3 regions of the Clostridium sediminicola genome follow, and region 2 is predicted to be linked to each of the others. Evidence: a T-box and tRNA genes for the amino acid it is inferred to sense, from the RefSeq annotation. Region 2 holds a T-box; the other regions hold tRNA genes.
What was found. A T-box is a leader RNA that pairs with one kind of tRNA and senses whether it is charged. The one in region 2 lies ahead of thrS (threonine--tRNA ligase), so its partner is inferred to be a tRNA-Thr.
Positions count from the first base shown of each region.

Region 1 (6,087 bases), on a different contig from region 2:
TGGACCCTGAACTACCACTACCGGGCATACTATCAATTATCGGAACTATAACTATAAGACCAAAAAATCCATATACAACTGATGGTATTCCAGCTAATAATTCAACCGATGGCCTCATTATTTTAGTCAACCAGTCAGGTGCAATTTCAGCTAAAAAGACTGCTGTAAAAATACCTATTGGAACCCCTATTGTTATAGCTCCTATAGTAGCATAGATAGAACCTATTATCATAGCAAAAATTCCATACTTTTCTGCTGAAGGCTTCCATTTAGCTGAAAATAAAAAATCAAAGACTCCAATTTCAAAAATTGCAGGACTTCCCTTTGCAAATATAAATATTGTGATTGTTATAATACTTAAAATTGCAATACTTGCGCAGCCTAAAAATATATATTTCCATAAATTTTCTATAAAGTCTTTGCTCTTATTTGAAGAAATAACGTTATGGGAATTACTCGAATCATTGTTTAAAGCATGCTTCTTTTTTGAAAATATTAAGGTATCCCCTTTAAACATATACCTTCCTCCTATATTATTAATTTAAATCATAATCAAACTTGTACTAATGGAAATTTATCTCCTCTTACTCTTTATAAACATGGTAAGTAGGATATATACTAAACCCAAAATTAGTATATATCCCTTAAATAGTTTTCTACTTTTTATACTTTTGTATATATTGTGTCTATTTTATTAATATTTTAGTATCTATTATTTCTCTCTAAAATTATTCAGTTACTGGGATGTATTTTTTAGCAACTATTGCTTGACCTTCTGCACCTAGAACAAAATCTAAGTATACTTTTGTTTCAGCAGATAATTCACCTTTAGTAATCATTAACAATGGTCTAAATATTGAGTAATCTCCAGCCTTTATATTTTCAACTGTTGCTTCAACACCATCTATTACTGCAGGTTTAACTGTATCATCAATATATCCTAAAGAAATATATCCTATAGAATTTTCATCTCCAGCAACAAAAGCTCTTACAGCACCGTTTCCATCTTTAATTTCAGCTTCTTCAGTTACTAATGAACCATCCGCACCATCTAGATCTGTTAATTCTTCAAAAGCGCCTCTAGTACCTGAACCAGCTTCTCTACTTACTACTAATATTTCAGCATCAGCTCCGCCTACTTCTTTCCAGTTTGTAATTTCACCCTTGAATATTTTAGTTACTTGATCTTTAGTTAAATCTGTAACTTCGTTAGTAGAATTGAATATAACAGCTATTCCATCATAAGCAATAATATGTTTATCTAATCCCCATTCTTCTTCTTTAGTTTTCAATTCTCTTGAAGCCATCCCAATATCAGCAGTGCCTTCGTTAGCGGCTTTAACACCAGCTGAAGAACCAACACCTTGGACATCAACTTTTATACCAGTTTCAACATTAGCAAACTCATCCGCAATTGCTTGTGCAACTGGTTGAACTGTAGTAGATCCTATTACTGCAACTGTTCCTTCTAATTTTGATTCTTCTTTTGTATCATCAGTAGTAGTATTGTTACCTGCATTATTTTTTGCACCACATCCAACAACTGTAAATGCTAAACTAATTCCCAAAATTACACTTAAAATTCTTTTTTTCATAGCTTGTAAATCCTCCTAAAATTAAATTTATTTTTGATTATTTCTTGTTAATCTTATTTCCTAAGTACATTTATAATTTATCATTTCTATGTTAAGGCTGTGTTATGATAATGTTAAATCGATGTTAAGTATATCTTGCCCCTTGTTCAATTATTTGTTTAACTATCATATGTAAATATAAAATAAAAAAGCCAAAGGATTATCCTTTGACTTTTAATTTAATCTTCAATTATTTCAAGTATTATTTATACCTATAATAATTTTATATTAACTTTTATATTATCATTTACTACACAATATGCAGTCTTATCTTCTACTTTATAATAAATACTTAAAGATTGAATGTCTGCTTCTTCATGGTTTTTATTCCATACCTCATAAAATTTTTCTGTAACTTTATCACTGTCAACTTTTGTATTTTCATATTCTACAAAAAATTTCTTTTCCGTTTCTTTTTTCTGTATTATTCTTTCTGCTTTTTTTAGAATTATTTCTCCCGTTTTTTGAGTGTTTTCCTTAAATGACTGAGCTGTACTCATCACACTCTCTATACCTTTTTCTAAATCATTGTTAATTATTTTTTTTGTAGTATTCTTTACTCCTTTTCTTACTCTCTTTCTACTTTTTTGTGTACTCATGCACGTCCCCCTCATACTATTAATTACGTTTTAATAATTACATTTATTATTGCAATTATTATGGTGCTTCTGACAGGAATCGAACCTGCGACCTTCTGATTACGAATCAGCTGCACTACCGACTGTGCTACAGAAGCATATTACAAATACTTTAAGTTACCAACCTTTATACTATTTTACTATAGCAAAGTATTTCTTGCAATGCTATTTAATGTAATTTATTGATTAATATGTTTTATTAACTCCCTATAATAATCTATATTTTCTTAAATATTATCAAAATTTATTTTTATAATTAAATAAGTTCAAAAAATAAAGGTTTTCTTTATTTGTCTTTGACTTTCTTTGACTTTTTAACTTTGACTTTCTTTGACCTTAGTATTACAATATAGTTACAAAATAAATATACAAAATGTGTAGGAGGTTTTTATATGTTTAACTTAATTCCTTATAGAAAAAACTCTATAAACTCTTTCGGTTCATTTGATACTTTAATTGATAACTTCTTTAATGATGATTTTTTCGTAACATCTAAACTCAGTAATAACTTCAACGTTGATGTAAAAGAAACTGATACTTCATATGCTATTTCAGCTGATTTGCCTGGCTTTAAAAAGGACTCAATAATGATTAACTTTGAAAATAATTACGTAACTTTATCTGCCAAACGAGAAGATGATATTGAAACCAAAGGCTCAGATTTTATTAGAAAAGAAAGACATTTTGGTGAATTTAAAAGAAGTTTTTATTTCAGTAATATAAAAAAAGATGACATTAAAGCTTCATTTAAAGATGGCGTATTAACTATCAATCTACCTAAAGAAAAAAAAGATTTAGATACTAAAAAAAGAATTGAAATTGAATAAAGAGCTGAAATATCAGCTCTTTATTCTTGGTGTATAACATCCAATCTACCGAATTTACTATATTGACCAATCCATGCCAATTTTGCAGTTCCTGTTGGACCATTTCTTTGCTTAGCTATAATTACTTCAGCTACATTCTTATCTTCAGTCTCTTTATCATAATACTCATCTCTATATAGAAACATAACTAAGTCAGCATCCTGTTCAATAGATCCAGATTCTCTAAGGTCGGATAACATAGGTCTATGATCCGCTCTTTGCTCTGGTGCACGTGATAACTGTGAAAGTGCTATTACAGGGCATTCCATCTCCTTAGCTAGTGCTTTTATTGACCTTGAGATTTCAGATACCTCTTGTTGTCTACTCTCAGATCTAGCACTACCAGACATTAACTGAAGATAATCTATTAGTATCATATCTATGCCATGCTCAATTTTAATCCTTCTGCACTTAGATCTCATTTCCATTACTGTAACTCCTGCAGTATCATCTATATATATTCTTGACGAAGCTATTGGACCAGCTACTTTACCTATGTTTGCCCAGTCTTCTTCTGATAATTCTCCTGTTCTAAGTTTTAACATATCTACATTAGCCTCAGCACTTAGTATTTTATTTGCTAACTGCTCTTTTGACATTTCCAGAGAAAAAACTACAACACTTTTTCCATCTCTTAGTGCCGCATTCTGAGCTATGTTTATTGAAAATGTTGTTTTACCCATGGAAGGTCTTGCTGCTACTAGTACCATATCTCCAGGCTGAAATCCTGATGTCATTTCATCTAATTCTGGGAAACCTGAGCTTACTCCAGTAGTTACACCTGATTGATTAAAAATATTTTCTACATTTGTAATACTTCTTTCAAGTACTGTACTTATAGCTTCATAATCATTTGTTGCTCTATTTTGTGCTATATCAAAAATTCTTTTTTCTGCTGTATCAAGTACATCAGGAACATCATCTTGTTTTGTATAACACTCTTCTATTATTTCCGTAGATGATTTTATTAGATTTCTTAAAATTGATTTATCTTTAACTATCTTTACATATGAATTTAAATTAGACGTTATTATTACTGAATTTGAAATCTCAGTAATATACGTGATACCTCCGACAGAATCTAACACATTAATAGACTTTAAATGCTCAATCAAAGTTATCATATCGACTGGAATATCTTTCATAAATAAATCAATAATTGCTTTGAATAAAATTTTATGTGAACCTCTATAAAAATCTTCTTCATTTAAAGTTTCTGCCGCATTTACTATAGATGTCTTATCTTTAAGCATACACCCAAGTATAGTTTGCTCAGCTTGTATATTATGCGGTAAACTTTTCATTGGTGCATCCATATATATCTCTCCTACTTCAAGATTAAAACACAAAAGTATATTTAAATAAAATACTCTTGTGTTTTAACTATTTTATTATCATTAGAATACAAATTTTATGAGTTCTTCAATGTTTTCAATTGTTTCAACATTTATGTCATTAAGGCCTTGTGGAATTTCTCTTTCATTATCCTTTGGAATAATAACAGTTTTAATTCCCTTTCTTCTTGCGCCATAAATTTTTTCAAAAACTCCTCCAACAGGTTTAATTTTACCTCTTAGAGATATTTCACCTGTTATAGCAATGTCTTGTTTTAATGGTTTATCTGTTAAAGCACTTATTATACATACTGTAATAGCAGCACCTGCAGAAGGACCATCTATTTTGCCTCCACCAATAACATTTACATGAACGTCAAAATCTCTTATATCCTTATCTGTTATCTTTCTTATTACTGAAGCTGCATTGAATACTGAATCTTTAGCCATACTACCTGCTGTATCATTAAATCTTACAGTTCCTTTGCCTTTTTCTTTAGCTTCAAATATTGTGGTTTCTATCTCTATTGTAGAACCAATGTATCCGCTTACTCCTAGCCCATATATATGGCCTACTTCAGAGTTTGCTTTTTTAATTTCTTTTTCATAAGGAATTAATCTACTAATACTTACAGTTTCTTCAACATCCTTTAGGGTTATTAATATTTCTCTATCTTGTAAAGAATTATTTTTATAAATAACATATCCATACACATCTGCTAAAATATTTACTGCTTTTCTACCCTCAATGGTATATCTACTAATTAATTCAGGTACCCCATCTTCTATATTTATATTAAGTTTATTTGCTGCTTTAACAACAATATTTCTAATATCTGTTGAAGACAGTGGTTCAAAATATACTTCTGTACATCTTGATCTTAGTGCTGGATTAATATCTTTAGGTTCTCTAGTAGTTGCACCAATTAAAGCAAAATCTGCTGGAGCGCCATTTTCAAATAAATATTTAATATATTTTGGAGTACTTTCATCATCTGGATCATAGTATGATGATGAAAACTCTACTCTTTTATCCTCTAATACTTTTAATAATTTATTTTGAAGGATATTATCTAATTCCCCTATTTCGTCAATAAATAGAACCCCACAGTGCGCTTCAGTTACAAGACCAGGTTTTGGTTCTGGAACTCCAATTTCCGCTAAATCTCTTTTACTTCCTTGATAAATAGGATCATGTACAGAACCTAATAGTGGATTTGTGATTTCTCTTGGATCCCATCTTAGTGTTGTTCCATTTACCTCCACAAATTTTGATTCTTCAAAAAACGGAGTGTATGACAATTTTTTTGCTTCTTCTAAAGCTAATCTAGCAGCAGTAGTTTTTCCTACTCCTGGAGGTCCATATAATATTATATGTTGAGGATATGGAGATGCTATTTTAGAAATCAATGATTTAATAGCTCTCTCCTGACCAACTATTTCATCAAAATTCTGTGGTCTTAATAATGCTTGAATATTTTTAGAAAGTTTTCTTGAATCTAAAAGTTCTAGCTCAGATAATTTCTTTAGAGTTTTTCTGTTCTCTATTCCCTTTTTCTTCTTAATTATTCCTAAGCGAACTTCATCAATATATTTTTCTTGTTTATCCATCACT
Region 1 is NZ_BAABMF010000002.1:537,391-543,477, forward strand. Features, by position in the region: gene pstC (phosphate ABC transporter permease subunit PstC) at 1-517, opposite strand, end outside; gene ACQ3F0_RS06510 (phosphate ABC transporter substrate-binding protein) at 729-1,595, opposite strand; gene ACQ3F0_RS06515 (DUF6465 family protein) at 1,847-2,233, opposite strand; tRNA gene ACQ3F0_RS06520 (tRNA-Thr) at 2,295-2,370, opposite strand; gene ACQ3F0_RS06525 (Hsp20/alpha crystallin family protein) at 2,665-3,099, shown strand; gene ACQ3F0_RS06530 (replicative DNA helicase) at 3,120-4,454, opposite strand; gene lonC (Lon family ATP-dependent protease) at 4,536-6,087, opposite strand, start outside.
Region 1: it has a tRNA-Thr gene. The T-box ahead of thrS (threonine--tRNA ligase) is inferred to sense a tRNA for this amino acid. The anticodon was not compared.

Region 2 (6,087 bases):
CGCGAGTTCGAATCTCGTCTTCCGCTCCAAATATGGCGCTATGGCCAAGTGGTAAGGCAGAGGCCTGCAAAGCCTTTACCCCCGGTTCAAATCCGGGTGGCGCCTCCAAAAAACCTCAACTTTTTAGTTGAGGTTTTTTTATTGTCAATTATAAGTTTTAAGTGGTAAGTTACTGAAAACTTATACCTTTAAGCATAGAAAACCAACTAGTTTTCTATGCTTAATATGCTACCTCTATCAATTAAACTCCCCTTACCGAGATTTACATAACTAACATTGTGCTTTTCTAAAAAAGTTTTAACTTCATTTGAATATTTATAGTTATCTAGTTCTCCGTAAAAACCTATCACATTCTTATCAATTAACCCGCAAGTTCCTCCTATGAAACCATAATTTAAGCCTGGTAAATCAATGTGTCCAGGAGATAATAATAAAACATCTATATTCTCTTTTTTTACTGCTTCAGCAATGCTTGTATCTGAAGTTATTATGGCGTTAGCTTTTATAATTGCTGTAGAACATTTCGTATAACCTTGTTTCACATTTAATAATTTTTTGGTTTTAACAAAATTTAATAAATTTTCATCAGTATATTGGAGGTTGTGAATAAATATATTACCTAAATGAACTGAATTTAATATTATATCATAGGGATATTTTTCAGTAAGAGGATTTTTGGTATATAAAATCTCTAAATTTATATGAGAAATTGAGTTTATAAAAGAATCAGGAATATCTTTATGAAAAATAATTTTATTTTTGCTTATTATATTCATTAATATATCAGGATGACATTTTATAGCCTCGTATAGTTTATGACAAGGGGGGCATTTGATAACTATGCCATATTTAGATAAGTTATTAAATTCGGTTTGAGTTATCCTACAATCTACAAAAAAATATTTCATTTACTATCACCTCAATTATAGTTTTTGTATATGTTTTAAAATAATTTCGATATTAAAAAATGCTTCGTAATAAAAATAGAAGACGAAATAAATCAGTGACAAGTGATAAGTTAATGATGATTTTCTTGCAGAAAATCTTTAATTAAGCTTTTATCATCTTGGATGATGGAATAATGAGCTTTTGCTACACAAAAGGAATTTTTTATTTTTCATTTAATTAAAAGCTTTCGTTTACGAAAGGTATCATGAACTTGTTCGCGATTTATACTAAGCATGTTTTGGTTTATTTATATAATAAGTTAAATCTTATTTATAGGAAAGTATAAATTTTTGAATATACATTAAATTTCAACACATACTAATTTCAAAGGAGTGGATATTGTGATACTGTTGACCGTTATTTATAGTGATGAAAAATATGACATTACAGAAAAGTTGAACAAAATGCAAAGTTATTTTTCGAAACATGAAGTTTTGCTTGGGTTTTCGGAGAGTATAAATATGAATCATCACTTTATTGAAATATATAGTTTGAATCCTAATTTGACTTGTAGTGCAAAAAAAAATATTTGTAGATATATAGCTTCGTATATTTTTCAATTATATGTTGAAAACTTCTGTAAAGGAGATTTTTTTGGTATCATTGAAGATACTTATTTCTTTTTAAAAGGGGAAGAAATAAAAAAAGTAGAGATTAATTTCAAAAAAATTCTTACAAAAGATAAAGAGGTTTATAAGGATGAAGTATTAGGGTGTATAAATATAAAGAATGATGCCATAGAAAAAATTGTTCAATGCATGATGGAAAAGAATGAAATAAACATTGAAGGATATTACACCTTTAGAAAAAGAGATTTAAAAACAGATATGGAAGAAATTTTGAATAAAATAGTTGAACAGTTTATGATTCAAAAGGAATATGATGAATTTATTAAGCTTTTAAAATATTTTGTTAATATACAAGAAAGTAAGATTGAACTTATTGAAATTATTATAAATGATAAGGGTGATTATTCTATAAGAAATGCAAATGGAGAAAGCATTATAGAAGAGATGATTCAAGATATTAATGGTAGTAATTATGAGGGCAATGTTGGGATAGAAGATCTTATTATAAGTGGATTAATTACTTATTGTCCTGAAAAAATAAATATTTATGGAAAAGAGAATTGTAAGAATAATGAGATGGTAGAAACTATAAAAAATGTTTTTGAAGATAAGGTTTACTTTTGTGATACAAGAGAAATTGAAAAAGTCAAAAGTCCTTTACATGTGTAAGATGTGTAAAAAAAATAAAATAAGTAAATTAAATATTGACTAGTGACTGCGTTATGTGGTAATAATATAATATAAAAACAAATAAGTTTATACTGCGATGATAAGGAAGAGTAGATGATTTACTATTCACAGAGAGGCAAACCCATGGCTGAAAGGTTCGCTGAATAAGTATTATTGAAAACCACCTTTGAGCTATTTGCTGAAATTAAGTAAGCATATTCGCTAGCTGGCGTTATAGTATTGAGTGAGTAGTAAAATGATTTTTGATTTATTGCTAATTAGGGTGGAAACACGATAACTCGTCCCTTTGTGGACGAGTTTTTTATATTTTTTGAAAAGAAAAACATTACGAAAACTTGATTAACAGCTATATAATATAAAAATATGAGGAGTGAAAAAAATGGTGAAAATAACTTTGATAGACGGAAAAGTGATGGAAGTAGAAAAAGGTTCATCAATTAGTGAAATAGCCTTTCAAATAAGTCCATCTCTTAGAAAAAAAGCTATTGGAGCGAGAGTTAATGGTGAGAAGACAGAATTGATGACAAAAATTGAAGAAGACAGTAATTTAGAAATATTGACATTCGAAGATTCAGATGGGAAATGGATTTTGAGACATACAGGCGCGCATGTTTTAGCTCAAGCAGTAAAGCGATTGTATCCTGAAGTGAAATTAGCTATTGGACCGGCAATAGAAAATGGGTTTTATTATGATTTTGATGCTGATTTTTCATTCACACCTGAAGTTTTATTGAAGATTGAAAAAGAAATGAAAAAAATAGTTAAGCAAAACCTTAAATTGGAAAGATTTGAACTTCCTAGAAATGAAGCAATAGAACTAATGAGAGAAAATGGTGAGGATTATAAAGTAGAATTAATTCAAGATTTACCTGAAGGAGAAATTATTTCTTTTTATAAACAAGGTGATTTTACAGATCTTTGTGCAGGCCCGCATGTACCTTCAACAAAAGAGATAAAAGCATTTAAATTATTGTCTATTGCTGGAGCATACTGGAGAGGTAATGAGAACAATAAAATGCTTCAAAGAATCTATGGAACAGCATTTACTAAAAAAGAAGAATTAGAAGAATACCTTCATTTGTTAGAAGAAGCTAAAAAAAGAGATCATAGAAAACTTGGAAGAGAACTTGGATTATTTGATATCAAAGAACAGGGACCAGGATTCCCATTCTTTTTTCCTAAAGGAATGATATTAAGAAATATTCTTGAGGATCACTGGAGAACTGAGCACCAAAAAGCAGGGTATGGAGAAATTAAGACTCCAATAATATTAAATGAGCAGTTATGGCACCAATCAGGACATTGGGATCATTATAAAGAAAATATGTATTTCACTAAAATTGATGAAGAAGATTATGCAATTAAACCAATGAACTGTCCTGGAGCTATTTTAGCATATAAAACAGGATTACATTCTTATAGAGAGTTGCCTATAAAATTAGGGGAACTTGGTCTTGTTCATAGACATGAGTATTCTGGAGCTTTACATGGTCTAATGAGAGTAAGATGTTTTACACAAGATGATGCTCATATATTTATGACAAAAGAACAAATTAAAGATGAAATACTTAATGTAATAAAAATGATAGATAATTTTTATAGTTTGTTTGGATTTGAATACTTTGTAGAACTTTCAACTAAGCCAGAAGATTCTATGGGTAGTGAAGAGGATTGGGAAGCAGCTACTAATGGATTAATCGATGCGTTAAAAGCAGCGAATCTTGATTATCATGTCAATGAAGGAGATGGAGCATTCTATGGTCCAAAGATAGATTTCCATTTGAAAGATTGTTTGGGAAGAACTTGGCAATGTGGAACAATTCAATTAGATTTCCAAATGCCAGAAAGATTTGACTTGACTTATGTAGGTGCTGATGGAGAGAAGCATAGACCAGTTATGGCACACAGGGTTATTTTTGGAAGTATAGAAAGATTTATCGGGATTTTGACAGAACATTTTGCTGGAGCCTTCCCTGCTTGGATTGCACCTGTTCAGGTGAAAATTATGAATATAACTGATAAGCAAAGAGAATATGCTGAAAAAATATATAGTACTTTAAAAGAAAATGGAATAAGAGCAGAATTAGATATAAGAAATGAAAAAATAGGATATAAAATAAGAGAAGCTCAATTAAATAAAATTCCGTATATGTTAATACTAGGTGATAAAGAAATGAATAGTGATGCTGTAGCTGTTAGAAGTAGAAAAGATGGCGATCTTGGTGCTATGGATACAAACGCGTTTATTAATAAAGTTCTAGAAGAAGTTAAATTAAAAAAATAATTTATAATAATATATTGACAAAATACAAATTAAGAGGTAAACTATAGTGGTGTCAAGTAGAAACTAAGCTGTTTCTCACCTTACAGCACAGCTAGTAAGGTTACATGAATGGAATTACTATACCCATGTTATGTAAGGAGCGGCTTGAGTCGTTCCTTTTTTATTTTATAAAAATTGTAATCTCAATAAATTTATGTTATTGTTTTGATATCATTCGGAGGTGAACAAATATCAAAAAAGAGACTCTATTAAATGAGGAAATTAGATTTAAAGAAGTAAGAGTTGTTGGTAGTGAAGGTGAACAATTAGGTATAATGTCATCTAGAGAAGCTCTTAGAATTGCTGAAGACAAAGATTTGGACTTGGTTTTAATCGCAGAAAACGGAAAGCCACCAGTTGTTAAAATTATGGATTATGGCAAATACTTGTATGAAAAGACTAAAAAGATTAAAGAAGCCAAAAAAAATCAAAAAGTTGTTAATTTGAAAGAAATTAGAATGAGTCCCGTTACTGAAGAGCATGACATTATGATAAAAGCTAACAGAGCAAGAAAGTTTTTGACTGCAGAAGATAAAGTAAAAGTTACTGTTAGGTTCAGAGGAAGGCAAAATGACTACAAGTATAAAGGTAAAGAGATTTTGGAGAACTTCTTATCTAAAGTTGAAGATTTGTGCGTAGTTGAGAAAAGACCAACCGTTGAAGGAAGAAATATGATAATGATTATTGCTCCTAAGAGAGCATAATTTGGAAGGAGGAAACACACATGCCAAAAATGAAAACTCATAGAGGCGCAGCAAAAAGATTTAAGAAAACAGGTACTGGTAAATTAAAAAGAGCTAAAGCTTATAAAAGCCATATCTTAACAAAGAAAAGTTCTAAAAGAAAAAGAAATTTAAGACAAACAACTACAGTATGTGCTTCTGAAGAAAAAGTAATGAAGAAGTTATTACCATACTTATAAGAGATAGATAAAGAAGGAGGTTTACTAAATGGCTAGAATAAAAGGAGCTGTAAATGCTCGTAAAAAACATAAAAAAGTCTTAAAGCTTGCTAAAGGTTATTATGGAAGAAGAAGTAAAACTTTCAAAACTGCTAATGAAACAGTTATAAGAGCAATGAGAAATGCTTTTATCGGTAGAAAGCTTAAGAAGAGAGACTTTAGAAGATTATGGATTGTTAGAATAAATGCGGCAGCTAGAATGAATGGTATGTCATATTCTAAATTTATGAACGGTTTAAAATTAGCTGGTGTTGATATGAACAGAAAAATGCTTTCTGAAATAGCTATCAATGATCCAAAAGCGTTTACAAACTTAGTAGAAGTAGCAAAATCACAATTAAATGCTTAATTACAATTATAACTAATTATGATAAATGCAGCTTTTGGCTGCATTTTGTTTTTTTGACAAAATTTATTTTAATGTTATAATGATTATCATATATGTAGATTTTACCGCGAAATTTAATTTATACATGTACCAAAATCTCGGGCACTAACGAGTTATGGTACATGTATAAATTAATTATTGAGCTGAGATATCTATAAAATCATAAAATTATAAATGAATGACTGAGGTGTTAAAAGTGAGGATAAAA
Region 2 is NZ_BAABMF010000020.1:16,107-22,193, forward strand. Features, by position in the region: tRNA gene ACQ3F0_RS22080 (tRNA-Gly) at 1-29, shown strand, start outside; tRNA gene ACQ3F0_RS22085 (tRNA-Cys) at 35-108, shown strand; gene ACQ3F0_RS22090 (DUF6873 family GME fold protein) at 207-908, opposite strand; gene ytxC (putative sporulation protein YtxC) at 1,290-2,186, shown strand; T-box leader at 2,275-2,496, shown strand; gene thrS (threonine--tRNA ligase) at 2,587-4,491, shown strand; gene infC (translation initiation factor IF-3) at 4,722-5,234, shown strand; gene rpmI (50S ribosomal protein L35) at 5,255-5,452, shown strand; gene rplT (50S ribosomal protein L20) at 5,481-5,840, shown strand; gene ACQ3F0_RS22120 (TrkH family potassium uptake protein) at 6,058-6,087, shown strand, end outside.

Region 3 (6,087 bases), on a different contig from region 2:
GTTAAACAGAGGTACTCCAAATTATAATAACAAAAAGAAAGAAGGCGATATAATGAAAGTCAATAATAGTAGGAAAGAAGAAAATAAAACAAATACCAATAGAGAAGATCTTATCGAAGGACGAAATGCTGTTATCGAAGCTATTAAGGGTAATAGAACTATAGAACAGATTTGGGTTGCTAAAGGAAATTTGACAGGATCCATTACTAAAATTTTTGCGTTAGCAAAAGAAAAAAATATTATAATTAAAGAAGTTGACAGGAAAAAATTAGATGGAATTTCGCAAACTGGGGTCCATCAGGGAGTTATAGCACAAACAACACCTTATAAATATTATTCTATAGATGATATGTTTGAATTGGCAAAGAAGAAAGAAGAAGATCCATTTATCTTAGTGCTTGATGAACTTGAAGATCCTCATAATTTTGGATCTATAATTCGAACGGCAGAAATTTGTGGTGTGCATGGCATAATAATTCCAAATCGAAGAAATGTAGGTGTAACAGGAACGGTGTATAAATCCTCTGTTGGTGCTGTTGAACATATGATGATAGCAAAAGTGTCTAATGTTAATAAAGCAATAGATAAACTGAAAGAAAGAGGAATGTGGGTTTATGGAGCAGATATGGAAGGCAAAGACTATTGTTATAAAACTGATTTATCAAGAGCTGTTGCGTTAGTTATTGGTAGCGAAGGTAGAGGAATATCGAAATTAACAAAAGCTAAATGTGATGTGTTAGTTAAAATCCCCATGGTAGGTAAGATAACATCATTAAATGCTTCTGTTGCCGCAGGGATAATTATGTATGAAGTGTTAAAGCAGAAACTGGGATAATGGTAATATGAAGTATATTTTTATAGATGGGTATAATGTTATAAACAGTTGGCCGGAATTGAAAAACATTAAGGAGTTTAGTTTTGAATCAGGTAGAGAAAGTCTAGTGGAGATGCTTCAGGATTATGCTTCTTATAAAGGGTATAAATTAGTTTTGGTATTCGATGCTCATTTGGTGAATGGAAGTTTGGAAAAGATTGAAAAACTAGGTAATGTAGATATTGTGTTTACAAAAGAAGGCGAAACAGCAGATAGTTTTATTGAAAGATATGTAGACAGTATTGGAAGAAAATCGGATGTTAGTGTGGTGACCTCTGACTCGCTTGAACAACAATTAATATTTCAAAGAGGTGCTGCAAGAATGTCTTCAATGGAGTTTTATCATGAAGTTCATGAAACAAAGAAGAAAATAAGAAAAAAAACTGCAAAAAAGCAAAGTGGTATGAAGAATTTTTTGCATGATTATGTAGATGATAAAACAATGAAAGAGCTTGAAAAAATAAGGCGAGGGGAATAAAAATTTATTGCGTATGATTTCCTAATAATGTATAATCGATATATGAGTATTCAAATTTAGTGGGGGCGATAATTTGGCAAAACACACAAAAAAAATCGCAGAAAACGTTCCATATATAGATAAACCAGATGAAGAAGTTGCCATACGAGCAAAAGAGGGAAATATTGAAGCACAAGAATTTTTGATAAATAAGTATAAAAATTTTGTAAAAGCTAAATCTAAATCATATTTTTTAATAGGTGCTGATAAAGAAGATATTTATCAAGAAGGAATGATAGGTTTTTATAAAGCTATTAGAGATTTTAAAATGGATAAATTAACTTCTTTTCGAGCGTTTGCCGAACTTTGTGTAACTAGGCAAATTATAACTGCAATAAAAACAGCAACAAGACAAAAGCATATACCTTTGAATACTTATGTATCGTTAAATAAACCTATTTATGATGAAGAATCTGATAGAACACTTTTAGATGTTCTTACAACGGTTAGGGTCAGTGATCCAGAAGAAGTTATAATAAGTAGAGAAGAATTAACTAAAATTGAAAAAGAAATATCTAAATCACTATCCGAACTTGAAATGGAAGTTTTATATTACTATCTACAAGGGAAATCGTACCAAGAAATCGCTTGTGATATGGATAGGCAAGCAAAATCTATTGATAATGCACTACAAAGAGTTAAAAGAAAATTAGAAAAATGTTTAAATAAAGAATAAAAGTATATTGACAAAAAAAAATGGTGATAGTAAAATTTATAATTGGTATAAGTCTTAAGGTGTGATTAATTAATATTAGTTTATTATATAATCCCTTTGAATTAATACTCTAAAAATTTATTTCCTGCACAAAATAAATATGCCCATGTAGCTCAGCAGGAAGAGCGTCACCTTGGTAAGGTGGAGGTCGCCGGTTCAAGCCCGGTCGTGGGCTCCAGCATTGTACTTGATTGAAAGTACACGTGGATAAGTTTATGAAAGCGGGTCAAATAAAAAATTTCAATTAAAGGTTAGGAGGAATATAAAAATGGCAAGAGCTAAGTTTGAAAGAACAAAACCACATGTAAATATCGGAACAATAGGTCACGTAGACCACGGTAAGACAACATTAACAGCGGCAATCACAATGACGCTAGCAAAAGAAGGTAAAGCAGAAGCGCAAGACTACTCGCAAATAGATAAAGCACCAGAAGAAAGAGAAAGAGGAATCACAATCAACACTGCACACGTTGAGTATGAAACAGAAACAAGACACTATGCACACGTTGACTGTCCAGGACATGCTGACTACGTTAAGAACATGATTACAGGAGCAGCACAAATGGATGGAGCTATCTTAGTAGTAAGTGCAGCAGATGGTCCAATGCCACAAACAAGAGAGCATATCTTACTTGCATCAAGAGTAGGAGTTGAGAATATAGTAGTATTCTTAAACAAAGCAGATCAAGTAGATGATGAAGAATTATTAGAATTAGTAGAAATGGAAGTAAGAGATTTATTAAGTGAATATGGATTTGACGGAGACGAATGTCCAGTAATTACAGGATCAGCATTAATGGTAATAGAAAAAGGAGAAGATGCATGTATTGCTGAATTAATGGCAGCAGTAGATGAATATATCCCAACTCCAGAGAGAGAAACAGATAAACCATTCTTAATGCCTGTAGAGGATGTATTCACAATTACAGGAAGAGGAACAGTTGCAACAGGAAGATTAGAAAGAGGAATCTTGAAAGTTGGAGAAGAAGTTGCAATAGTAGGAATGGGAGCAGAAGTTAAGAAGACTACTTGTACAGGGGTAGAAATGTTCAGAAAGATGTTAGACGAAGCAATGGCTGGAGATAACATTGGAGCATTATTAAGAGGTGTTCAAAGAACAGAAATCGAAAGAGGTCAAGTATTAGCAAAACCTGGTACAGTTACACCTCATAGTAAATTCGTAGGTCAAGTATATGTATTAAAGAAAGAAGAAGGTGGAAGACATACTCCATTCTTTAATGGATATAGACCACAATTCTACTTCAGAACAACAGACGTTACAGGATCAATTGCTTTACCAGAAGGAGTAGAGATGGTAATGCCAGGAGACCACATTGATATGAATGTAGAATTAATTACACAAGTAGCAATGGAACAAAACCTAAGATTCGCTATCAGAGAAGGTGGAAGAACAGTAGGTTCTGGAGTTGTTAGTACTATAATTGAATAATTAGTATTTAAAGGACTAAGTGTCAGTGCTTAGTCCTCTTTAAAGGTTATTGCACTCAAAAATAATACAATAATAAATATTGACATATGTCGATACTTGTGTTAAATTTGTTTAGTAATACTATTATATGATAAATTTCAGATATGCAGATGATTCTGTATGTGAAATGCAGAATTAGGAGGTGGACATTGTGAGAGTAAAAGTTACACTAGCTTGCACAGAATGCAAACAAAGAAATTACAATTCTATGAAGAATAAAAAGAATAATCCGGAAAGAATAGAATTAAACAAATATTGTAAATTCTGCCACAAACACACACTTCATAAAGAAACTAAATAACAGATTTTATAAAATATTTTAAGGATGTGAACGGAATGGCTGCTAATGAAAAAATTCACAATAGTCAGGGTTCGTCATCGAAAGGGTTATTTCAATTTCTAAGAGAGTTAAAAGCCGAAGCTAAAAGAATAACTTGGCCATCACAAACAGAAGTGAAAAAATCAGCTATTATTGTTTTGGCTTTTTGTGGTGTTAGTGCTTTACTTATTGGATTGATGGACTTTGCATTTGGCACAGTATTTAAGCTCATTTTCAAATAAACGAAAAGGAGGTAGGGATGTGAATTTTCGTCCCTAAAAATATGGCAGAACGAGCACGTTGGTATGTAGTTCATACTTACTCAGGGTATGAAAATAAAGTTAAAGTTAATTTAGACAAATTAATTGATAACAGAGGTCTTCATGATTTAATCCAGGACATTCAAGTTCCAATGGAAGAAGTTGTTGAAGTAAAAGATGGAAAGCAAAAGATTTCTTTGAAAAAATTATTTCCAGGTTATGTGTTTATTAAAATGATTATGACTGATGAAACTTGGTATGTAGTTAGAAACACTAGAGGATGTACTGGATTTGTTGGTCCAGGATCCAAACCAGTGCCACTTACTGATGAAGAAATCGATTCTATGGGTATTGTTGAAAAGCAAATAGATATCGATATACAAGTTGGAGAAAGTGTGAAGGTTGTTTCGGGGCCTCTTGAAAACTTCGAAGCAATAATTAAAGAAATAAATATAGAGAAGAAAAAGATCAAAGCCTTTGTTAATATGTTTGGCAGGGAAACTCCTGTTGAGCTAGAATATAATCAAATTCAAAAATTAGACTAAAGTAGTTTAATTTTAGATAAAAGTTTTGAAGTGATCGGGTATTGGCCGGATTACAGCATAAGGAGGTGCAAACTATGGCAAAAGAAGTGATGGGAATAATAAAACTTCAACTTCCTGCAGGAAAGGCTACACCAGCGCCACCAGTTGGTCCAGCTTTAGGTCAACATGGTGTTAATATCATGGCGTTCTGTAAAGAATATAATGCTAAAACAGCTAATCAAGCAGGTATGACAATCCCAGTTATTATTTCAGTTTATAAGGATAGATCTTTTAGTTTTGTTCTTAAAACTCCACCAGCTGCTGTTTTAATAAAAAAAGCTGTTGGAATTTCTAGTGGTTCAGGTGAGCCAAATAGAAATAAAGTAGCAAAGATTACTAAAGAACAATTAAAACAAATAGCTGAAACAAAAATGGCTGATTTAAATGCTGCTTCAGTGGAAACTGCTATGAGTATGATTGCGGGTACAGCTAGAAGTATGGGTGTTACTGTAGAAGAGTAGTTATTGTTAGTGGGAGGTAAAAACCGTAAAAACCACAAGGAGGAAAATAAATGGCTAAATCAGGAAAGAATTATAGAGAAAGCGCAAAGCTTATTGAAAAAGGTGTAGTTTACACACCATCAGAAGCTGTTGGCTTAGTGCTTAAGACAGCAAAAGCTAAATTTGATGAGACTATTGAATTAGCTGCTAGATTGGGTGTTGACCCAAGACATGCAGATCAGCAAGTTAGAGGTGCTGTAGTATTACCTCATGGAACAGGAAAGAAAGTTAGAGTTCTTGTTTTTGCAAAAGGTGATAAAGTTAAAGAAGCTCAAGAAGCAGGAGCAGATTTTGTTGGTGCTGATGAGTTTGTACAAAAAATTCAAAATGAAAACTGGTTTGATTTTGATGTAGTAGTTGCTACGCCAGATATGATGGGTGTTGTAGGTAGATTGGGTAGAGTTCTTGGACCAAAAGGATTAATGCCAAACCCTAAATCTGGAACAGTTACTTTTGATGTTGCAAAAGCAATTGCAGATATCAAAGCTGGTAAAGTAGAGTATAGAGTTGATAAGACTTCAATAGTGCACGTTCCTATTGGTAAGAAATCTTTTGATGCTGATAAGTTACTTGAAAACTATAATACTCTAATGGAAGCTTTAGTTAAAGCTAAACCATCAGCTGCAAAAGGACAATACATTAAATCAGTTACATTATCTAGTACTATGGGTCCTGGTATTAAAATTAATCCGGCAAAAGTAATAGAATAATGTTGACAGTTGTTTTTTTTACTGATATACTTTTAAAGTAAAATTGAATTAAGACAATACTCCGCAGACAGTGGGTGCGTAAGCGTAACGTATAAACAACCTACCGAGGATTTAGATAT
Region 3 is NZ_BAABMF010000002.1:332,674-338,760, reverse strand. Features, by position in the region: gene thyX (FAD-dependent thymidylate synthase) at 1-27, shown strand, start outside; gene rlmB (23S rRNA (guanosine(2251)-2'-O)-methyltransferase RlmB) at 53-835, shown strand; gene ACQ3F0_RS05480 (NYN domain-containing protein) at 843-1,352, shown strand; gene sigH (RNA polymerase sporulation sigma factor SigH) at 1,426-2,067, shown strand; tRNA gene ACQ3F0_RS05470 (tRNA-Thr) at 2,209-2,284, shown strand; gene tuf (elongation factor Tu) at 2,375-3,556, shown strand; gene rpmG (50S ribosomal protein L33) at 3,747-3,896, shown strand; gene secE (preprotein translocase subunit SecE) at 3,932-4,156, shown strand; gene nusG (transcription termination/antitermination protein NusG) at 4,198-4,719, shown strand; gene rplK (50S ribosomal protein L11) at 4,794-5,219, shown strand; gene rplA (50S ribosomal protein L1) at 5,270-5,968, shown strand; ribosomal protein L10 leader region at 6,012-6,087, shown strand, end outside.
Region 3: it has a tRNA-Thr gene. The T-box ahead of thrS (threonine--tRNA ligase) is inferred to sense a tRNA for this amino acid. The anticodon was not compared.